Regions from separate parts of the Sphaerisporangium sp. NPDC088356 genome, predicted to be linked through region 1. Evidence: riboswitches for the same ligand, from Rfam matches in the RefSeq annotation. Region 1 holds a riboswitch; each other region holds the start of a gene.

Region 1 (6,458 bases):
CCGGAACGAACGGCCCAGCGCCAGCTCGATGGCATAACCGCCCGCGATCCACCAGGGTTCCGGCAGGATCGAGAAGTGCGCGGCGACATCTGAAAGCGGCGCGGGATCCCAGGTTCCCCACGGCGTCTCCCGGCGGATCATGCCCGACATCTTCGCGCTTGATCACCGTCCTTGCCGGGATCTTTGAGAATCGGCGTCATCCTGTTTCCCGGCGCGGTACCGCCTCAGGCGGGGTCGTCCGTGCCCCCCTCGATGTCGCCCTCGACCTTGAGGTAGACCTCCTGCAGGTCGTGCAGGATCTCGGGGTCCGGGTGCTGCCACATGCCGCGCCCGGCCGCCTCCAGAAGGCGTTCCGCCATGCCGTGCAGGGCCCACGGGTTCGACTCGGCGAGGAACCGCTGGTTCTCCGGGTCCAGCACGTAGGTGGCGGCGAGCTTGTCGTACATCCAGTCGGCCACCACGCCGGTGGTCGCGTCGTACCCGAACAGGTAGTCGACCGTCGCCGCCAGCTCGAACGCCCCCTTGTACCCGTGCCGTCGCATCGCCGCGACCCAGCGGGGGTTCACCACCCGGGCGCGGAAGATCCGCGCCGTCTCCTCCGAGAGCGTCCGGGTGCGGACCGCGTCGGGACGGGTGCTGTCGCCGATGTAGGCGGCGGGCGCCTTGCCGGTCAGGGCGCGCACGGTGGCGACCATGCCGCCGTGGTACTGGAAGTAGTCGTCGGAGTCGGCGATGTCGTGCTCGCGGGTGTCGACGTTCTTGGCGGCCACGGCGATGCGCCGGTAGGCGGCCTCCATGTCCTGTCGCGCGGGCGTGCCGTCCATGTCCCTGCCGTAGGCGAAGCCGCCCCACACCGCGTACACCTCGGCGAGGTCGGCGTCGTCGCGCCAGTTCCTGCTGTCGATCAGCGGCAGCAGGCCCGCGCCGTAGGCGCCGGGCCTGGACCCGAAGACGCGGGTGGTGGCCCGCCGCTCGTCGCCGTGGGCCGCGCGGTCGGCCACCACGTGCGCCCGTACGAAGTTGACCTCCTCCGGCTCCGCCAGCCCCGCGACCAGCCGCACCGCGTCGTCCAGCATCACGACCACGTGGGGGAACGCGTCGCGGAAGAAGCCGCTGATCCGGACGGTGACGTCCACGCGGGGCCTGCCCAGCTCCTCCTGCGGGATCGGCGCGAGGCCCGTGACCCGGCGGGACGCCTCGTCCCACACCGGCCGCACGCCGAGGAGCGCGAGCACCTCGGCCACGTCGTCGCCGCAGGTGCGCATGGCGCTGGTCCCCCAGATCGACAGGCCCACCGAGCGCGGCCAGTCGCCGGTGTCGGCGCGGTAGCGGGCGAGCAGCGAGTCGGCCATGGCCTGTCCCGTCTCCCAGGCCAGGCGGCTCGGCACGGCCTTCGGGTCCACGGAGTAGAAGTTCCGGCCGGTGGGCAGCACGTTGATCAGCCCGCGCAGCGGCGACCCGCTGGGCCCCGCCGGCACGTACCCCCCGTCGAGCGCGTGCAGCACCGCGTCGATCTCGTCGGTGGTCCTGGCCAGCCGGGGGACGATCTCGGTGGCCGCGAACTCCAAAATCCTGCCGGCCAGCGGCGGTACGGCCGCGCCGAGCACGGCCGCGCAGACCTCCTCCACCGCGCCGGGGTCCCAGTCCCGGTCCTCCATGCCCCGGACGAGCGCCGCCGCGACCGTCTCGGCCTCGTCGGTGCCGGCCCGCCCGGCGGTGCCGTCCTCCGCCAGGCCGAGCGCCTCGCGAAGGCCGGGCAGCGCCTCGGCCCCGGCCCACATCTGCCGGGCGCGCAGCATCGCCAGCACCAGGTCGCTTCTGGCCTGTCCCACGGGCGCCTGGCCGAGCACGTGCAGGCCGTCGCGGATCTGCACGTCCTTCACCTCGCACAGCCAGCCGTCGACGTGCAGCAGGAAGTCGTCGAACTCCGCGTCGTGCGGCCTGTCGTCCAGTCCGAGATCGTGGTCGAGCCGGGCGGCCTGGATGAGGGTCCAGATCTGGGCGCGGATCGCGGGGAGCTTGGCGGGGTCCATCGCCGCGATGGAGGCGTGCTCGTCGAGGAGCTGCTCCAGCCGCGCCATGTCGCCGTAGGTGTCGGCGCGGGCCATGGGCGGCACCAGGTGGTCGACCAGGGTGGCGTGGGCGCGGCGCTTGGCCTGGGTGCCCTCGCCGGGGTCGTTGACCAGGAAGGGGTAGATCAGCGGCAGGTCGCCGAGCGCGGCGTCCGGCCCGCAGGAGGCCGACATCCCGGCGGACTTGCCGGGCAGCCACTCCAGGTTGCCGTGCTTGCCGACGTGCACCACGGCGTGCGCGCCGAACCCGTCCTGGAGCCAGCGGTAGGCGGCCAGGTAGTGGTGGCTGGGCGGCAGGTCGGGATCGTGGTAGATCGCGATGGGATTCTCGCCGAACCCGCGCGGCGGCTGCACCATCACCACAACGTTGCCGGCGCGCAGGGCCGCCAGGACGATCTCCCCGCCGGGGTCGCTCGAACGGTCGACGAACAGCTCACCGGGCGGCGGCCCCCAGTGGCGCTCCATCCTGGCGCGGAGGTCTTCGGGGAGCGTGGCGTACCAGGCCTGGTAACGCGCGGCGGAGATGCGCACGGGGTTGCCCGAGAGCTGCTCCTCGGTGAGCCAGTCCTGGTCCTGGCCGCCCGCGGCGATGAGCGCGTGGATGAGCGCGTCACCGTCCTGGGCGTCCACTCCCGGCAGGCCGCCGTCGCCCTGCGGCCCGATGTCGTACCCGCTCGCGCGCATGGCCGCCAGCAGGCGCACCACGCTGGCGGGCGTGTCCAGGCCCACCGCGTTGCCGATCCGCGCGTGCTTGGTCGGGTAGGCCGACAGCATCACCGCGATCCGCCTGTCCGCCGGTGGCACGTGCCGCAGGGTGGCGTGCCGCAGGGCGATGCCGGCGACCCGGGCGGCGCGCTCGGGGTCCGCCACGTAGACGGTCAGGCCCTCCTCGTCGACCTCCTTGAAGGAGAACGGCACGGTGATGATCCGCCCGTCGAACTCCGGGATGGCCACCTGGGAGGCGGCGTCCAGCGGGGACAGCCCGTCGTCACCGGCCGCCCAGGTCTCCCGGTCCCCCGTCAGGCACAGGCCCTGCAGGATCGGGACGTCGAGCCGGGCGAGCGCGCCCACGTCCCAGGCCTCGTCGTCGCCGCCCGCCGAGGCGGTGGCGGGACGGGTGCCGCCCGCCGCCAGCACGGTGACGACCAGCGCGTCCACCCGGCCGAGCACCTCCATCAGGGCGGGCTCGGCGGTGCGCAACGACGCGCAGTAAACGGGCAGCGCCCGTCCCCCGGCGTTCTCGATCGCGGCGCACAGCGCCTCGACGAACCCCGTGTTCCCCGCCACATGGTGAGCCCGGTAGTACAGAACCCCCACCACCGGCCGCCCATCATCTTCAGGCAGGCCTCCGAAGCCCCCTGGGGACTCGCCGTCCCTGCCGCTACCGGGGCCACCTGACCCGGCGCCCGTGGTCCGGTCCAGGACGCCCCAGCTGGGCGTGGGCTCGGGGGCGGCGAAGCCGTACCCGGTGAGCAGCACCGTGTCGGACACGAATCTGTGCAGCTCGGCCAGGTTGGCCGGGCCGCCGTGCGCGAGGTAGGCGTGCGCCTCCGCGCACACCCCACCGGGCACGGTGGACAGCTCCATCAGCTCGGCGTCGGGAGCCTGCTCACCTCCGAGCACGATGACAGGGCGCGGTCCCGCCAGCAGGTGGTCCAGCCCCTCCTCCCACACCCGCCGCCCGCCGAGCAGGCGGACGACGACCAGCTCCACGCCGTCCAGCAGTGGGGTGAGGTCTTCGGCGGTGAGCCGCGCGGGATTGCCCAGGCGGTACGGGGCGCCGCTCGCGCGTGCGCTCAGCAGGTCGGTGTCGGAGGTCGACAGCAGAAGTACGGGGAGATGGCGCACGGCACATCCTCACTCGGGGTCCGCGCCCCGGGTCGTGGGTCCATACGGCCTGGAGTCTCCTGGCTTCCGGATCGACGCTCACCCCGGCCTTCCCGCCCGTTGCCGGGCCGTGGCCTTGGATGGGGTTCGCTCCCCGGTGACAGTGGCGGGACCGCGCCGGATTCACACCGGCTTCCTCCTTGTGCCGTCGCTCCCCCATCAGATCACGGAGCCCGACTTATTGCGACAAGTCGGGTTAACATCCTCAACGTGGCTGTTGCCGACTTTTCACCGGGAATCGCCCCCCGGACACCTGTCCAGGGAGCTCCGGGCAGGGCGCGGCTGGATGCCTGTCCCGGTGCGTTGCAGACGCATCCGGCCGCGGACGGCGCCGTCGCCCGCATCCGGGTGCCCGGGGGCATCCTCACCACCGCCCAGCTGCGCGAGCTGGGTGCCACCGCCACCTGCCTCGGCTCCGGGGTGATCGAGCTGACGTCCCGCGCCAACGTGCAGGTGCGAGGGCTGGACGCCCAGGGAGAGACCGTGTTCGCCGGAAGGATGGCCGGCGCCGGGCTGCTTCCCTCCGCCACCCATGAACGCGTGAGGAACATCCTGGCCTCCCCGATGGCCGGGCTCGACGGTCTCGGCCTGATCGAGGTGGCACCGCTCGTACGTGAGCTGGACGACGCGCTGTGCGCTCGCCCGGCCCTCGCGGAACTGCCCGGCCGGTTCCTGTTCGCCCTCGACGACGGCAGGGGCGACCTGCTCGCCCTCGTGCCCGACATCGCCTTCATCCCCATCCCCGCGCCGGCCGGGGGCGAGGCGGTCGAGGGGGCGCTGCTCCTGGCCGGTGAGGACCACGGACGACGCGTCGCCCTGACGCGAGCCGTACCCGCCATGACGGCGGCGGCCGAGGCCTTCCTCGCCGAACGGGCCGCCCAGAACTCGACGGCCTGGCGCGTGGCCGAACTCGACGACGGCCCCACGAGAATCGCCGCCCGCCTCAGCACCTTCGACGACGTCACACGGCCCGGCCACGTAGAAGGCTCTGATGGAACTGAATCGTTCGGCCACGTCGCCCCCGTGCCGGACTTCTCGGAGATGTCGATACCACCGCCGCTTGGTCGCATATCCCGCCCAGGGAAGCGGACCGCGCTGGTCGTCATGCCACCGCTCGGCCGGTTGACGACCGCCCAGGCGTACGCCCTCGCCACGGCGGCGGAGGCGGGAGGTGGCGAGATCCGGCTGACCCCGTGGCGTGCCGCCGTCGTCCCCGGCATCAGCGAAGCCGACGCGGGGTCATGGCTGTCCGGACTCGCGGCCACCGGCCTGGTCACCGATCCGGCCTCCGCGTGGACCGGGGTCACCGCCTGCACCGGGCGACCCGGCTGCGCGAAGTCACTGGCCGATGTCCAGGCGGACGCCACCCGCTCGACGGCTCGCGCCGCCCTTCCGCTGATCGACGCGCCGAGGGCCGGGGTACTACCCGTGCACTGGGCCGGCTGCGAGCGCCGGTGCGGACGGCCCGCCGGACGGGCCGTACTCGTGGTGGCCACCGGCGACGGCTACCGCGTCGACGCGGACGGCCGGAGCCTGCACCACAAGGACATCGAGGAAACGGCCACCTCGGTCGCCACGGCGAGAACGACCGGTTGAACCGGGTTCGCCCGTCAGGGCCGACATACCGATCGGATGAGCGGTGGGGGTCCAGATCGGCCCGGGTGTGATGGGGGTCTGGGGGGTATCAGCCGGCGCGGCCGACGATGGTGCCCGCGCGGTCGATGACCACGACGTCGACCTCTACGGCAGCGCCCCGCAGCACTCCGGCCGCCGCGACCCTGGCCCGCTCGGCCACCAGGTCACCGAGCGGCAGGCTCTCCCGCTGACAGAGCTGCAGCGCCTGCAACGCGGTGTTCGCGCGCAGCACCCGGTCGGCCAGTTCACCGCTGCCGCCCGCCTCCCGGACCAGCGTGGCGAGCGCCTCCGTGCTGACCTGCGAGCGGCCCGAGTGCAGGTCGAGATGGCCGTCGGCGAGCTTGGACAGCTTGCCGATGCCCCCCGCGACCGTCAGCCGCGGGACCGGATGCCTTCGCAGGTACTTCAGCACGGCCCCGGCGAAGTCGCCCATGTCCAGGAGCGCGTCGTCGGGAAGCCCGTACAGCTCGGCGGCGACCTTCTCGGACGTGCTGCCGGTGCACGCGGCGACGTGCGTGTGCCCGGCCGCGCGCGCGACGTCGATCCCGCGCCGGATGCTGTCGATCCAGGCCGAGCACGAGTAGGGGACCACCACACCTGTGGTGCCGAGAATGGACAGGCCGCCGAGGATGCCCAGGCGGGGATTCCACGTACGGCCGGCGAGCTCCTCGCCGTTGTCGACGGAGATCTCCACGACGACGTCGCCACTGCCTCCGTACCGGGCGGCGACCCGTTCGACGTGCTCGCGCATCATCTGCCTGGGCACCGGATTGATCGCCGGCTCCCCCACCTCCAGCGGCAACCCGGGCTTGGTCACCGTGCCCACCCCTGGCCCCGCACGGAACACGACACCGGTTCCGGGCG
Region 2 (6,458 bases), on a different contig from region 1:
CGCCCGCTGTACGTCGGCGCGGACGCGCGCGTGGTCGGCGAGCAGTGTGCGCGCCGCGGCGAGAAGGCGTTCGGACTCCCGCAGGAGAGCCCTGACCTCCTTGCCCGTGGGTGCCGTCCCCTCCTGCTCGCCCACGTCCAAATCCTCGCCCTCCGCCACCGCCGTCCGGGTCACATGATTACACGACCGGGCGCACCGCCCGACGCACCTCGTGTGGAAATGCCTTGAACTGGGCATTTAGTCATATATCGGGGGAAAGGGCATGAGTCATGCGTCGTCGGGAGGTGCTCGCGCTCGGCGCCGGGCTCGTCGCGCTGGCCGCCGGATGCGGGAGCACCACCGGTTCGCGCACGCTCTCCTCGACGTGGCTCTCGATGGTCGTCCCAGGGCCGTACGGCGGCGAGTCGGACCGGGTCGCGCGGACCCTCGCGGGCGCGGCCGAGCGGGCCGCCCTGGCCGGCCAGGTGCGGGTGGTCAACCGCCCGCCGCACGTCGCGCTGACGGAGTTCGCCCGCGCGCGCGGCGCCGACGAGATCCTCATGGCCGAGCCCGGGCTGGTCGGCACCGTGCGCACCGTCCGGCCCGCGGGCGCCTTCGCGAGCACCACGCCGCTGGCCAGGCTCTGCGGTGAGTGGGAGGTGCTGGTCGTCCCGGTGTCCTCGCGCCTCGGGTCGTTCGGCGCGTTCGCCGACGCCATGCGGCGCGACCCGGCCAGGCTGGCGGTGGCGGGCAGGGCCGAGGGCGGGATGGACCACGTGCTGTTCGGCATGCTCGCCCAGAGCCTCGGCCTGGACGCACGCCTGCTGCGGTATGTGGCCTACCCGACCAGCGCCGAGGCGGTCACCGCGCTCACGGGCGGCCAGGTGGCCGCCGCGCTCGGCAGTCAGGCCGGGGTGCGGGAGCGCGTACGGGCCGGAGAGCTCCACGTGCTCGCGGTCTCCTCGCCCGACCGCATCCAGGGATTCGACGCCCCGACGCTGCTGGAGTGCGACGTGCACCTGTCCTGCGCCAACTGGCGCGGCCTCCTCGGCGTGGGCGACCTGGCCGACGACGACCGGGCCGCCCTCATCCGCCTGTGCCACGACGTCGCGGACTCGGCGCGCTGGAGGGAACTGTGCGCGCGGAACGGCTGGACCCCGTTGTACCTGGAGGGCGAGGAATTCCGGCAGTGGCTGCGCGTGGAGTCCGCCCGGCTGAGCCGCGCGCTCGGCGACCTCGGCCTGCGCGTGTGATAACCAGGCCCCGGCGAGCTCGCCCCGCGCGTGTGGTAGGGGCTCAAGGGGTTCCACATGATGGCCCCTGACACAACCTGTAGGGGTTGTTGCGGCAGCGTCCACTACATGTAGGATCCTGATCGTTGCTGGTTCGCTCGTCGGGGCGAGGTAAGAGGGAACCCGGTGTGATTCCGGGGCTGCCCCGCAGCGGTGAGCGGGAACGACCGCCGTCACATCAGCACTGGGCCGCACGCGGCCTGGGAAGCGACGGCCACTAGGCGTGAGAAGACGCCCGCGAGTCCGAAGACCTGCCGGTGACATGTCGTCCAGGCCTCGAGGGAGGGCAGCGGACGGGGTATCCGGCGTGCCCGCTCGGCAAGGCCCGCCGGTCGTGCTCCGACGCGTGCCCTCTTCACGGGCTACCGAGCGCTACGAGGAGAGCACGTGACCCTGACACGCGAATTGCCGTACCAGGCCGGGGAGAGGCGCCTGGCCATCGAGGAGGCCGCCGCCCGGGTCGTCACCGACCCCGCCAACTCCCGGGTCGCCGCCGGGCTGCTGGCCGAGGACATCGCGGAGGAGGCGGCGGCGCACGGGGTACGGACGTTCTCGGAGTCGATCGCCGCCACGCACCACGCGGGGCTGATCCAGGACGGGCTGGCCGAGTTCGTGCGGGCCAACGCGGCCCTGCTGGACGACCTGGTCGACCCCGAGGGAGATGCCCGGTTCGAGTACTTCGGGCTGCGCACGGTCTACGACCGCTACCTGCTGCGCCACCCCGTCACCCGGGGCGTGCTCGAAGCGCCGCAGCACTTCTTCCTGCGCGTGGCCTGCGGGCTCGCGGACACGGTGGCCGAGGTCGCCGAGCTCTACCGGCTGATCTCGACGCTGTCGTACCTGCCCAGCTCACCGACGCTGTTCAACTCCGGGTCGCGGCGCCCGCAGCTGTCGTCGTGCTTCCTGCTCGACTCGCCCCGCGACGAGCTGGAGGCCATCTACGAGCGGTACGGGCAGATCGCCAGGCTGTCGAAGTACGCCGGAGGCATCGGGGTCTCCTGGACCCGGGTGCGGTCACGCGGCTCGCTGATCAGGGGGACCAACGGCCTGTCCAACGGCATCGTGCCGTGGCTGCGCACGCTCGACTCCAGCGTCGCGGCCGTGAACCAGGGCGGGCGGCGCAAGGGCGCGGCCTGCGTCTACCTCGAACCGTGGCACGCCGACGTCGAGGAGTTCCTGGAGCTGCGCGACAACACCGGCGAGGACGCCCGCCGCGCCCACAACCTCAACCTGGCGAACTGGATCCCCGACGAGTTCATGCGCCGGGTCGAGGACGACGGCGTGTGGTCGCTGTTCGACCCCAAGGACGTCCCCGAGCTGGTGGACCTGTGGGGCGAGGAGTTCGACGCCAGGTACCGGGAGGCCGAGGCCGCCGGGCGGTACGTCCGCCAGTTGCCGGCGAGGACCCTGTACGGCCGCATGATGCGCACCCTCGCGCAGACGGGGAACGGCTGGATGACGTTCAAGGACGCCGCCAACCGCGCCTCCAACCAGACGGCCAGGCCGGAGAACGTCATCCACCTGTCCAACCTCTGCACCGAGATCCTGGAGGTGACCAGCGACGCCGAGACCGCCGTGTGCAACCTCGGCTCGGTCAACCTCGCCGCGCACCTCGTGGACGGCGACCTCGACTGGGCGCGGCTCCGCTCCACGGTGGCGACGGCGGTCCGCTTCCTCGACCGGTCCATCGACCGCGGGTACTACCCGACGCCCGAGGCCGGGGCCGCGAACAGGCGCTGGCGGCCGATCGGCCTCGGCGTGATGGGCCTCGCCGACGTCTTCTTCTCGCTGCGGCTCCCCTTCGACTCGCCGGAGGCGCTCGCGCTGTCCACGCGGATCGCCGAGGAGATGGCGCTCGCCGCGTACTGGGAGTCCGCGAGCCTCGCCGAGGCGCACGGGGCCCATCCGTCGTACGCCGACACGCGCGCGGCCGGGGGAGTGCTGCACCTCGACCACTTCCCGGCGGCCGGCCCCGTGCACCCCGCCGAGTGGGCGGAGCTGCGGGAGCGCATCGCGGTCACCGGCCTGCGCAACTCGCTGCTGCTGGCCGTCGCCCCCACCGCGACCATCGCCTCGATCGCCGGATGCTACGAGTGCGTCGAGCCGCAGGTGTCCAACGTGTTCAAGCGCGAGACGCTCTCGGGCGAGTTCCTGCAGGTCAACCGCTACCTGGTACGAGACCTCCAGGAGCGCGGGCTGTGGACGCCGGAGATCAGGGACGCGGTCAAGCGCGCCGACGGGTCCGTGGGCGAGATCGCCTCGGTCCCCGAGGACCTGAAAGCCCTGTACCGCACCGCGTGGGAGCTGCCGCAGAAGGCGCTGATCGACCTGGCCGCCGCGCGCCAGCCGTACATCGACCAGTCGCAGTCGCTCAACCTCTTCATGGCCACCCCGACCATCGGCAAGCTGTCGTCGATGTACGCCTATGCCTGGCGATCGGGGCTGAAGACCACCTACTACCTGCGCTCGCGCCCGGCGACGCGCATCGCGCAGACCACCGTGGCGGCCGAGTCCAGGGTGGTATCCCCGCCGTCCCCGTCCGGCGCGGCGCCCGTTCCGGTGCTCGTGGCCGACCCCGACGCCGTCGCGTGTTCCCTTGAGAACCCCGAGATCTGTGAGGCCTGCCAGTGATGCTGCTCGACCCCGGAATGGACCTGACGTTGCGGCCGATGCGGTACCCGGAGTTCTATGAGCGGTACCGGGCCGCGATCCGCAACACCTGGACGGTCGAGGAGGTGGATCTCCAGTCGGATCTGGCCGACCTGGCGAAGATGAGCCCGGAGGAGCGGCACCTGATCAACCGCCTGGTGGCGTTCTTCGCGACCGGCGACTCCATTGTGGCCAACAACCTTGTGCTCAACCTGTATCAGCACGTCAACGCACCCGAGGCGCGGCTGTACCTCTCGCGGCAGCTCTTCGAGGAGGCCGTGCACGTCCAGTTCTACCTCACCCTGCTGGACACCTACCTTCCCGACCACGACGAGCGGGCCAAGGCGTTCGCGGCGGTCGAGCACATCCCGTCGATCAGGGACAAGGCGGAGTTCTGCTTCCGGTGGATCGACTCGATCAACGGCCTCAGCCGGCTGGAGGACCGGGACGACCGCAGGGCGTTCCTGCTCAACCTGATCTGCTTCGCCGCCTGCATCGAGGGCCTGTTCTTCTACGGCGCCTTCGCCTACGTGTACTGGCTGCGCTCGCGCGGACTGCTGGGCGGGCTGGCCACGGGGACGAACTGGGTGTTCCGCGACGAGTCCATGCACATGGAGTTCGCCTTCTCGGTCGTGGACACCGTGCGCGCGGAGGAGCCGGAGCTGTTCGACGACAAGCTGGGCGCGCTGGTGACCACGATGGTCGAGGAGGCGGTGGCCGCCGAACTGGCGTTCGCCCGCGACCTGTGCGGTGACGGCCTGGCCGGCATGAGCGCCGACCAGATGCGGGAGTACCTGGAGTACGTCGCCGACCGGCGCCTGGCGCGGCTCGGGATGCCCATCCGGTACGGCACGGCCAACCCGTTCGCCTTCATGGAACTCCAGGACGTGCAGGAGCTGGCGAACTTCTTCGAGCGCAGGGTCTCGGCGTACCAGGTGGCGGTGGAGGGCAGCGTGAGCCTGGACGAGGCCTTCTGAACACCCTGATTTCCCCCATTCAGCGTCACACGGTAGTAAAGACGACGAAGGAGGCGTCGTCCGTGGCATCAGCAGTCAACTGGTTAGTCCTGGTGGTCGCCGTGCTGGCGGCGATCGTCGCGGTGGAGCTGCTCAGGCGGCTGCTGAGATCCCGCCGGGTCAACGGCCGATTCTCGCTGGCGGGCCCGATCGTCGAGCGCTGCACCTGGCCGGGGTTCGCGACGGCCGGCCTGGTCGCGTTCAACACCGTGTTCGCGCCCGGCATGACCGGCAAGGCCGCCTCCTACGCGGTGGAGCAGGCCATCACCGTGCTGCTGATCGCGTGCGTGGCCTGGCTGGTGATACAGGCCGCGTACGCGGTGACGGACGTCGTGCTCGCCCGGCTCGGCACGATCGAGGGCGACGGCAACCGCAAGGCGCGCCGCATCCGCACGCAGATCACCCTCGTGCGGCGGGTGGCCGCCGCCGTCATGATCGTCGTGGCCGCGGGGGCGATGCTGTTCAGTTTCCCGGCCGTGCGGGCGCTCGGCGCCGGGTTGCTGGCCTCGGCGGGCATCGCCGGCGTGGTGGCGGGCGTCGCCGCCCAGTCCACGCTGAGCAACCTCATCGCCGGCCTGCAGCTCGTCTTCAGCGACGCCATCAGGCTGGACGACGTGGTGGTGGTCGACGGTGAGTGGGGGCGCATCGAGGAGCTGACCCTGACGTACGTCGTCCTGCGGCTCTGGGACGAGCGGCGGCTGATCCTGCCGGTCTCGCACTTCACCACCACCCCGTTCGAGAACTGGACGCGGCACGGGAGCCGCGTCATCGGGCACGTGATGCTCCGCGTCGACTGGTCGGTGCCCATCGAGGAGCTCAGGACGGAGCTGTACCGGCGCCTGCGCGAGCACCCGCTGTGGGACCAGAAGGACTGGACCCTCCAGGTGACCGACGTCCAGCCGAACGGCCTGGTGGAGCTGCGGGCGCTGATGAGCGCCTCGGACGCGCCGAGCGTGTGGGACCTGAAGTGCGACATCCGCGAGCACCTGGTCACCTACATCCGGGAGAACCACCCCCAGGCGCTGCCCCGGTTCCGGGTGGACGACCTTCCCTCCGGCCGGGTGGGCGACCTGCCGAACGGCCGGGTGGGCGACCTCCCGTCCGACCGGATCGGTGATCTTCCCTCCGGCCGGGTGGCGGGATAGTCAGTTGCTCTGCGGCCGAAGCACGCGGGTGCCGCCCGCGATGAGCGCCGTGGCGAGGATCCAGCCCGACGCGATGAGGATGTTCGCCAGCCACTGCGTCCAGCCCACCGGCTCCCAGGCGCCCCGCTGCTCGAAGACGCTCACCGGGACCAGCAGGTCGAGCGTGTAGGGGAAGGGGTGGAAGATCCGCCGCTCGTCCAGCCCCACCTGGGCGGGGGGATGGGTGGCGAAGACCGCCGTCCCGACGGCGAGCAGGAGGCCGAACCACACCCCGGCGAGCCAGGGGCGGTGCCCGTACCCGACGACCAGGTCGAGCAGGTATCCGGCGAGCCGTCCAGGGACGCGCATCGTGGAGCGCCGGGCCCGCTGCTTGGCGA
Region 3 (6,458 bases), on a different contig from region 1:
AGGCCGACGTTCCCGCCGTGCGGTGCCCAGCCGAACGTATAAGTGTTCTGGATCACCATAAGTTTCGGCCCGTTGTGACGACAAGCTGCTTACCAAGCGCTTGCTTTAGGGGTGCGGTTGGTTCGAAACTGGGGCATGGCCACCAATGCTCCGGTCCGCGAAGTGACCGATCATGAGGTCGAATTCTTCAAGGAGAACGGCTGGGTACTGCTGCCGCGGCTCGTCGGCCCCGGCCGGGTGGACGGGCTTCGCGATCGGGCACTCGGTTACCTGCGGACCCGGTCGCGCGAGCGCGCTACCCTGGTCGACCAGGCGTTCGGCCAGTCCAGGGACATCGCCGAGTCCGACGAGGCCTTCCACGACCTGGCCTTCGACGCCGCGATGGGCCGGTGCGCCACCCGGCTGCTGCACGGCGTCAGGGGCGTGCGCGTCCAGGTGACGAACCTGCTGATCAAGGAACCGGGCGACGACGGGCACGGCGCCACCGAGTTCCACCAGGACTTCCCTTGGATGCCGATGGACCGCTCGGCGATGCTGACCGTCTGGCTGGCGCTCGCCGACGTCCCCGCCGGCATGGGCAGCCTGCGGTTCTACAACGGCTCGCACCGGCACGGCGTGCTCGGCCGGAGCTTCACCCGCGACGGCGACGACCAGCTCACCCAGCACCCGTGGCTCAAGGAGCTGGAGCTCTCGCCTCCCCTGGACCTGCGGGCCGGCGACGCGACCGTCCACCACGCGCTGACCGTGCACGGAGCCGGGGCCAACCGCGGGGACACCCCCCGCCTGTCCTTCACGGTCACCTACTTCGACGCCGACGCCCTCTACACCGGCACGCCGTACAAGCAGACCGACGGCCTCGGCCTCCAGGTGAACGCGCCCTTCGACCACCCGAGGTTCCCGGTCGTCTCCCATGCCTGACCGGGACGGGGCCGTCAACACGGTGCTGGTCAACACGGTGCTGGTCAACACGGTCAGGGGGCCGGTGGCGGGCCTCGGCGCCACCCTCATGCACGAGCACATCTTCGGGCTCAGCCCGGAAATCCTGTGGAACTGGCCGGACATCCCCGAAGGCTGGGACCTGGAGGCCAGGGCCCGTGAGGCGGCCGCCAAGCTCGACGACCTCAAGGCCGAGGGAGTCGACACCATCGTGGACCTCACGGTGGTCGGCCTCGGCCGGTACGTGCCGGCCGTCCAGCGGGTCGCCGAGCTGACCGAGGTCAACATCGTCGTCGCCACCGGGCTCTACACCTACGACGCCCTGCCGCCGTACTTCGGCAACCGGGGCCCCGGCAGCCTGTTCGGCGGCCCCGACCGGCTCGCGGAGTTCTTCGTCAGGGACATCACCGAGGGCGTCGGCCGCACCGGGGTGAAGGCCGCGATCCTCAAGTGCGCCTCCGACCACCAGGGCATGACGCCGGGCTGCGAGCGGGTCTTCCGGGCCGTCGCGCGGGCGCACCTGGAGACCGGGGCGCCGATCACCACCCACTCCCACAGCGCGTCGCGGGGCGGGCTGGAGCAGCAGCGGCTCCTGGCCTCCGAGGGCGTGGACCTGTCGCGGGTCGTCATCGGACACGCCGGCGACTCCACCGACCCCGCCTACCTCGAAGAGCTGGTCGCGGCGGGCTCCTACCTCGGCATGGACCGGTTCGGCATCGAGACGATCAGCTCGTTCGAGGACCGGGTCGCCATCGTGGCCGAGATGTGCGCGCGCGGCCACGCCGGCCGCATGGTGCTCTCGCACGACTCCTACTGCTTCAACGACCGGTTCGACCCGGAGGTCGTACGGGAGCGCCACCCGAACTACCACCTGCTGCACATCTCCCGCGACGTCCTTCCCGAGCTGCGCGAGCGCGGCGTGACCGATGACCAGATCCACCAGATGCTCGTCGAGAACCCCCGCAGGATCCTCACCCCCAGGTCGTGATCATGCAGAACACCTCACCGGCCACCGCCACCGACTTCGACGTCACCTCCGACTGGCACGTCGCCTCGCCGTACGACTTCCTGCGCAGGCTCAGGCACGAGCGGCCGGTGTTCCACAGCGAGCACCTGGACGCGTACGTCCTCACCCGCCACGAGGACGTCCGCGCGGCGTACGGGGACGCGAGACGGTTCTCCTCCGAAGGATCGCTCACGATCTCGCGGAGCCTGGCCGACGAGACCAGGAAGGTGCTCGGCGACCACGGGTCCTTCCTGTCCAGCTTCGTGGCCAACGTCGACCCGCCCACGCACACCAGGCTGCGCCGCTCGGTGTCGCGGGCCTTCACCCCGCGCGCGGTCACCGCGATGGAGGAGCGGTTCCGGCGGCTCAACGAGGACATCCTCGACCGGGTGGTGCCGCAGAAAGGAGGCGACTTCGTCGCGGAGCTCGGGCACGTGCCCTCGGCCAAGCTCAGCGCCCGGTTCATCGGCGTGCCCGAGGAGGACGAGGAGTTCGTCAAGGAGCACGTCAAGGACTGGTTCATGCTGTTCCTGTCGCCGCAGCCGCCCGACCGGCAGCTCGTGCTCGCGCGGAGCTTCCTCGAATACCTGGACTACGTCGACAAGCTGGTGGCCTCCCGTGCCGCCGAGCCGCGTGACGACTTCACCTCCCTGATGACCGGGCTCATCGGAAGCGAGCTGTCCCACCGGGAGGTCGTCGAGCTGATCTCCACGATCCTGCTCGGCGGCAACGACACCGTGCCCAACCAGCTCGGCAACAGCGTGCTGAGGCTGCTGCGCGAGAACGCCTGGCCGCTCGCCCCCGAGCTGGTCCAGAACGCGGTCGAGGAGTGCATGCGCATCGACGGCGCAAGCCTCGGCTCCTTCCGGTACGCCCTGGCCGACATCGAGCTGCACGGCGTGACGATCCCGAAGGGCTCGCTCGTGCTGCTGTCCACCGACTCGGCCGCGCACGACGAGACCGTCTTCCCCTCGCCCGAGACGTTCGACCTCGGGCGCGCGAACGCCGACGCGCACATGACGTTCGGATATGGCATCCACTTCTGTGTCGGCGCCGCGCTGGCCCGCCTCCAGCTCCGTACGGCCCTGGAGGTGCTGGGCCGCCGTCTGCCCGACCTGCGGCTGGTGCCCGGCAGGCCGATCGCGTACCGCAAGTCCATCGTCGGGCGTGGCCTGCCGTCGCTGCTCGTCGAATGGTGATCACCCCGCACGGGACGTACCGGGTGGGCTAATCTCGCCACGAAATATTCCGGTACGTCGGGGAGCTGAGCGCTGTGGAGCCAGTGGCGGTAGGTCTGATCGGAGCCGGGCCCTGGGCGGAGGCCGTGCACGCCCCCGCGCTCGCGGCGGGGCCGCACACGCGGCTCGCCGGAGTGTGGGCGCGCAGGCCGAGGGCCGCCGCCAGGCTGGGAGCCCCGGTCTACGAGCGGGTCGAGGAGCTCTTCGAGGTCTGCGAGGCCGTCGCCTTCTGCGTGCCACCGGGCGTGCAGGCCGAGCTGGCCGTGCGGGCGGCCAGGGCGGGCAAGGCGCTGCTGCTGGAGAAGCCGCTCGCGGCCGACCTCGACGGCGCCAAGCGGCTCGCCGACGCCGTGGGCGAGGCCGGGGTGGCGTCCCAGATGGTGCTCACCTTCCGCTACTCGGCCGCGACCAAGGCGTTCCTCGAACGGGTCCGCGCCATCGAGCCGTTCGGCGGGTACGCCCGCAACATCTCCGGGGCGCTGCACACCATCGACTCCCCGTGGCGACAGGAGCGCGGAGCGATCCTCGACGTGGGGCCGCACATGATCGACATGCTCGACGCCGCCCTCGGGCCGGTCGTCGGCATCCGCGCACACGGCCACCCGCTCGGGTGGACCGGGCTGCTGCTGGAGCACCAGAGCGGCGCGGTCAGCGAGGCGTCGCTGTCCATGGCCGCCCAGGTCGAGCACGGCACCTCGCACCTGGCCGTCTACGGCCGCCACGGCAGCGAGACCCTCGACGGCGGCGACCTCGGCTACGACGTCTTCCCCGACATGGTCGCCGAGTTCGCCCATACCGTGCGCCGGGGCGGGGGCCACCCCCTCGACGCCCGCCACGGCCTCCGCCTCCAGGACCTGATCAGCGCGGCCGAGGCGCAGCTCGCCTGACCCCCTTGCCAGAGTTCCGGAACGATGCGGCTTTGGACCCGTCGTATCCCGTCACGGAGTTGGTTGATACCGTTCGTCTGACGCGCAGCGTGCAGCGAAGTCCGGTGTGAGTCCGGCGCTGTCCCGCAACTGTGAGATCCCCTCGGGTCGAGCCAGGTCGCCTGCATGCCGCGCCGACGTCGTCAACCCTCGTGGAAAAGGGTGATCCGTCACCACGCGGGTCCCTCGATTTCCCGGCAACAGGAGGAACTCTCGTGAGGCCCGTACGCACGGCCTTGGCGGGCGCGTTGCTGGGTGCGCTGACACTGGCCGGATGCGGCCAGTCCACCGACACCGCAGGCACCGCCTCCGCCACCCCCGCTCCCACCGCCTCGCAGGCCGCCGGTTTCCCCGTCACCGTCCAGGCGGGCAACGGCCCCGTCACCATCGGCGAGAAGCCCGCCCAGATCGTCTCGCTCTCGCCGAGCTCCACCGAGAGCCTGTTCGCGATCGGCGCCGGGCCGCAGGTCATCGCCGTCGACGACCAGTCGACCTACCCCGCCGAGGCCCCGAAGTCGGACCTGTCCGGCTTCAAGCCCAACGCCGAGGCGATCATCGCCAAGAAGCCCGACCTGGTCGTGCTCGCCAACGACACGGGCGGCATCGTGGCCGCGCTGACCAAGGTCGGCATCCCGGTCCTGCTCGAACCCGCCGCCACCAAGCTGGAGGAGGCCTACGACGAGATCGCCGACCTCGGCGCCGCCACCGGCAACAAGGCCAAGGCGGACGAGATCGCCGCGGGCATGAAGCGGCAGATCGACGAGCTCGTCGCCTCGGCGCCCAAGGACAAGAAGCTCACGTTCTTCCACGAGCTGGACAACACGCCGTACTCGGTCACCTCCAGCACGTTCATCGGCCAGATCTACGGGCTGTTCGGGCTGACCAACATCGCCGACAAGGCGCCGGACGCCGCCGGGGGATACCCCAAGCTCTCCAGCGAGTTCGTCGCGAAGGCCGACCCGGACCTGATCTTCCTGGCCGACACCAAGTGCTGCGGCCAGTCCAAGGAGACCCTGGCCAAGCGGCCCGGATGGGGAGGCCTGTCGGCGATCGCGAAGGACCGCGTGATCACGCTCGACGACGACCTCGCCTCCCGCTGGGGCCCGCGCGTCGTCGACTTCGTCAAGATCGTCGACGAGGCGGTCACGAAGGCCGCCGCCTGAGACCCGATGGGACACCTGGAACGACGCGCACCGTGAAGAAGCGCGACCCCGGTACGACGCGCGCGGCGAGGCTGCGGCCGGTGGCACTGGCCGTGGCCCTCGCCGTGCTCGTGATCTGCGTGATCGCGGGCCTGATGATCGGCGCGGCCGGCGTCTCGTTCAAGGGCATCGTGCTCGAACTGCTCGACCGGGTGCCGTTCGTCTCGGTGGACTCGGGGCTCTCGCCGGTCGAGCGGGGGCTGGTATTCCAGCTCAGGCTGCCCCGCGTGGTGCTGGCGGCGGTCGTCGGCGGCCTGCTGGCCATCGCGGGCGCCGGGTACCAGGGCGTGTTCCGCAACCCGCTCGCCGACCCCTACCTTCTCGGCGCCGCCGCGGGCGCGGGCTTCACCGCGACCCTGATGATCGTGCTGGTCCAGGTCGACGGGCTGGTACCGCTCGCCGCCTTCGGCGGGGCGATCGGCGGCGTGCTGCTGGCGTACGCGCTCGGCAACACGGCGGGCCGGGGCGGCGGCACGGCCACGCTGGTGCTCGCCGGGGTGGCGGTGGCCTCCTTCCTGTCCGCTTTGCAGACCTTCGTGCAGCAGCTCCGGGTCGAGCAACTGCAGCGGATCTACTCCTGGATCCTCGGGGGCATCGGCGGCGACTGGTCGCAGGTGTGGCTCATCGCCCCGTACGCCCTGGTGTCGACCGTCGTCCTGCTCGCCCACGGGCGGCTGCTGGACGTGCTGTCCGTCGGTGACGACGAGGCGGTCAGCCTCGGGGTCAACGCGGCGCGCGTCCGGCTCGTCGTCCTGTGCGCGGCGTCGCTGGCCACGGCGTCCGCCGTCGCGGTCAGCGGGCTCATCGGGTTCGTCGGCATCGTCGTGCCGCACGTCGTACGGCGGCTGGCGGGCGGGTCGTACCGGGTGGTGCTCCCGCTGTCGCTGCTGGCGGGGGCGTCGTTCCTCGTGCTGGCCGACCTGGTCTCCCGCACCGTGCTGGCCCCGGCCGAGCTGCCGATCGGCGTGGTCACCGCGTTCATCGGCGCGCCCTTCTTCGTCGGCGTCCTGCGCGCGACACGGGCGGTCGACGCGTGAGCGCCATCGAGGTGCGGGACCTCTCCGTCGCGCTGGACGGCCGGCCGGTCCTGTCCGGGATCGGCCTGTCGGTGCGCGGCGGCGAGTGGCTGGCGGTCATCGGGCCGAACGGC

What was found. A riboswitch is a leader RNA that binds a small molecule or an ion and turns the genes downstream of it on or off. The one in region 1 is predicted to bind cobalamin.
Region 2: another riboswitch for cobalamin. It lies ahead of AB0O34_RS25140 (ribonucleoside-diphosphate reductase subunit alpha); the one in region 1 lies ahead of cobN (cobaltochelatase subunit CobN).
Region 3: another riboswitch for cobalamin. It lies ahead of AB0O34_RS21570 (ABC transporter substrate-binding protein); the one in region 1 lies ahead of cobN (cobaltochelatase subunit CobN).

What each region holds. Positions count from the first base shown of each region.
Region 1 is NZ_JBFBIK010000001.1:54,790-61,247, forward strand. Features, by position in the region: gene AB0O34_RS00280 (amino acid transporter) at 1-141, opposite strand, end outside; gene cobN (cobaltochelatase subunit CobN) at 225-3,920, opposite strand; cobalamin riboswitch at 3,954-4,151, opposite strand; gene cobG (precorrin-3B synthase) at 4,170-5,555, shown strand; gene AB0O34_RS00295 (cobalt-precorrin-5B (C(1))-methyltransferase) at 5,644-6,458, opposite strand, start outside.
Region 2 is NZ_JBFBIK010000078.1:15,923-22,380, forward strand. Features, by position in the region: gene AB0O34_RS25130 (SNF2-related protein) at 1-135, opposite strand, end outside; gene AB0O34_RS25135 (tripartite tricarboxylate transporter substrate-binding protein) at 270-1,232, shown strand; cobalamin riboswitch at 1,345-1,545, shown strand; gene AB0O34_RS25140 (ribonucleoside-diphosphate reductase subunit alpha) at 1,659-3,902, shown strand; gene AB0O34_RS25145 (ribonucleotide-diphosphate reductase subunit beta) at 3,902-4,897, shown strand; gene AB0O34_RS25150 (mechanosensitive ion channel domain-containing protein) at 4,960-6,081, shown strand; gene AB0O34_RS25155 (pentapeptide repeat-containing protein) at 6,082-6,458, opposite strand, start outside.
Region 3 is NZ_JBFBIK010000058.1:14,170-20,627, forward strand. Features, by position in the region: gene AB0O34_RS21550 (phytanoyl-CoA dioxygenase family protein) at 163-918, shown strand; gene AB0O34_RS21555 (phosphotriesterase-related protein) at 911-1,924, shown strand; gene AB0O34_RS21560 (cytochrome P450) at 1,927-3,141, shown strand; gene AB0O34_RS21565 (Gfo/Idh/MocA family oxidoreductase) at 3,225-4,067, shown strand; adenosylcobalamin (AdoCbl) riboswitch at 4,137-4,277, shown strand; gene AB0O34_RS21570 (ABC transporter substrate-binding protein) at 4,322-5,269, shown strand; gene AB0O34_RS21575 (iron ABC transporter permease) at 5,389-6,345, shown strand; gene AB0O34_RS21580 (ABC transporter ATP-binding protein) at 6,342-6,458, shown strand, end outside.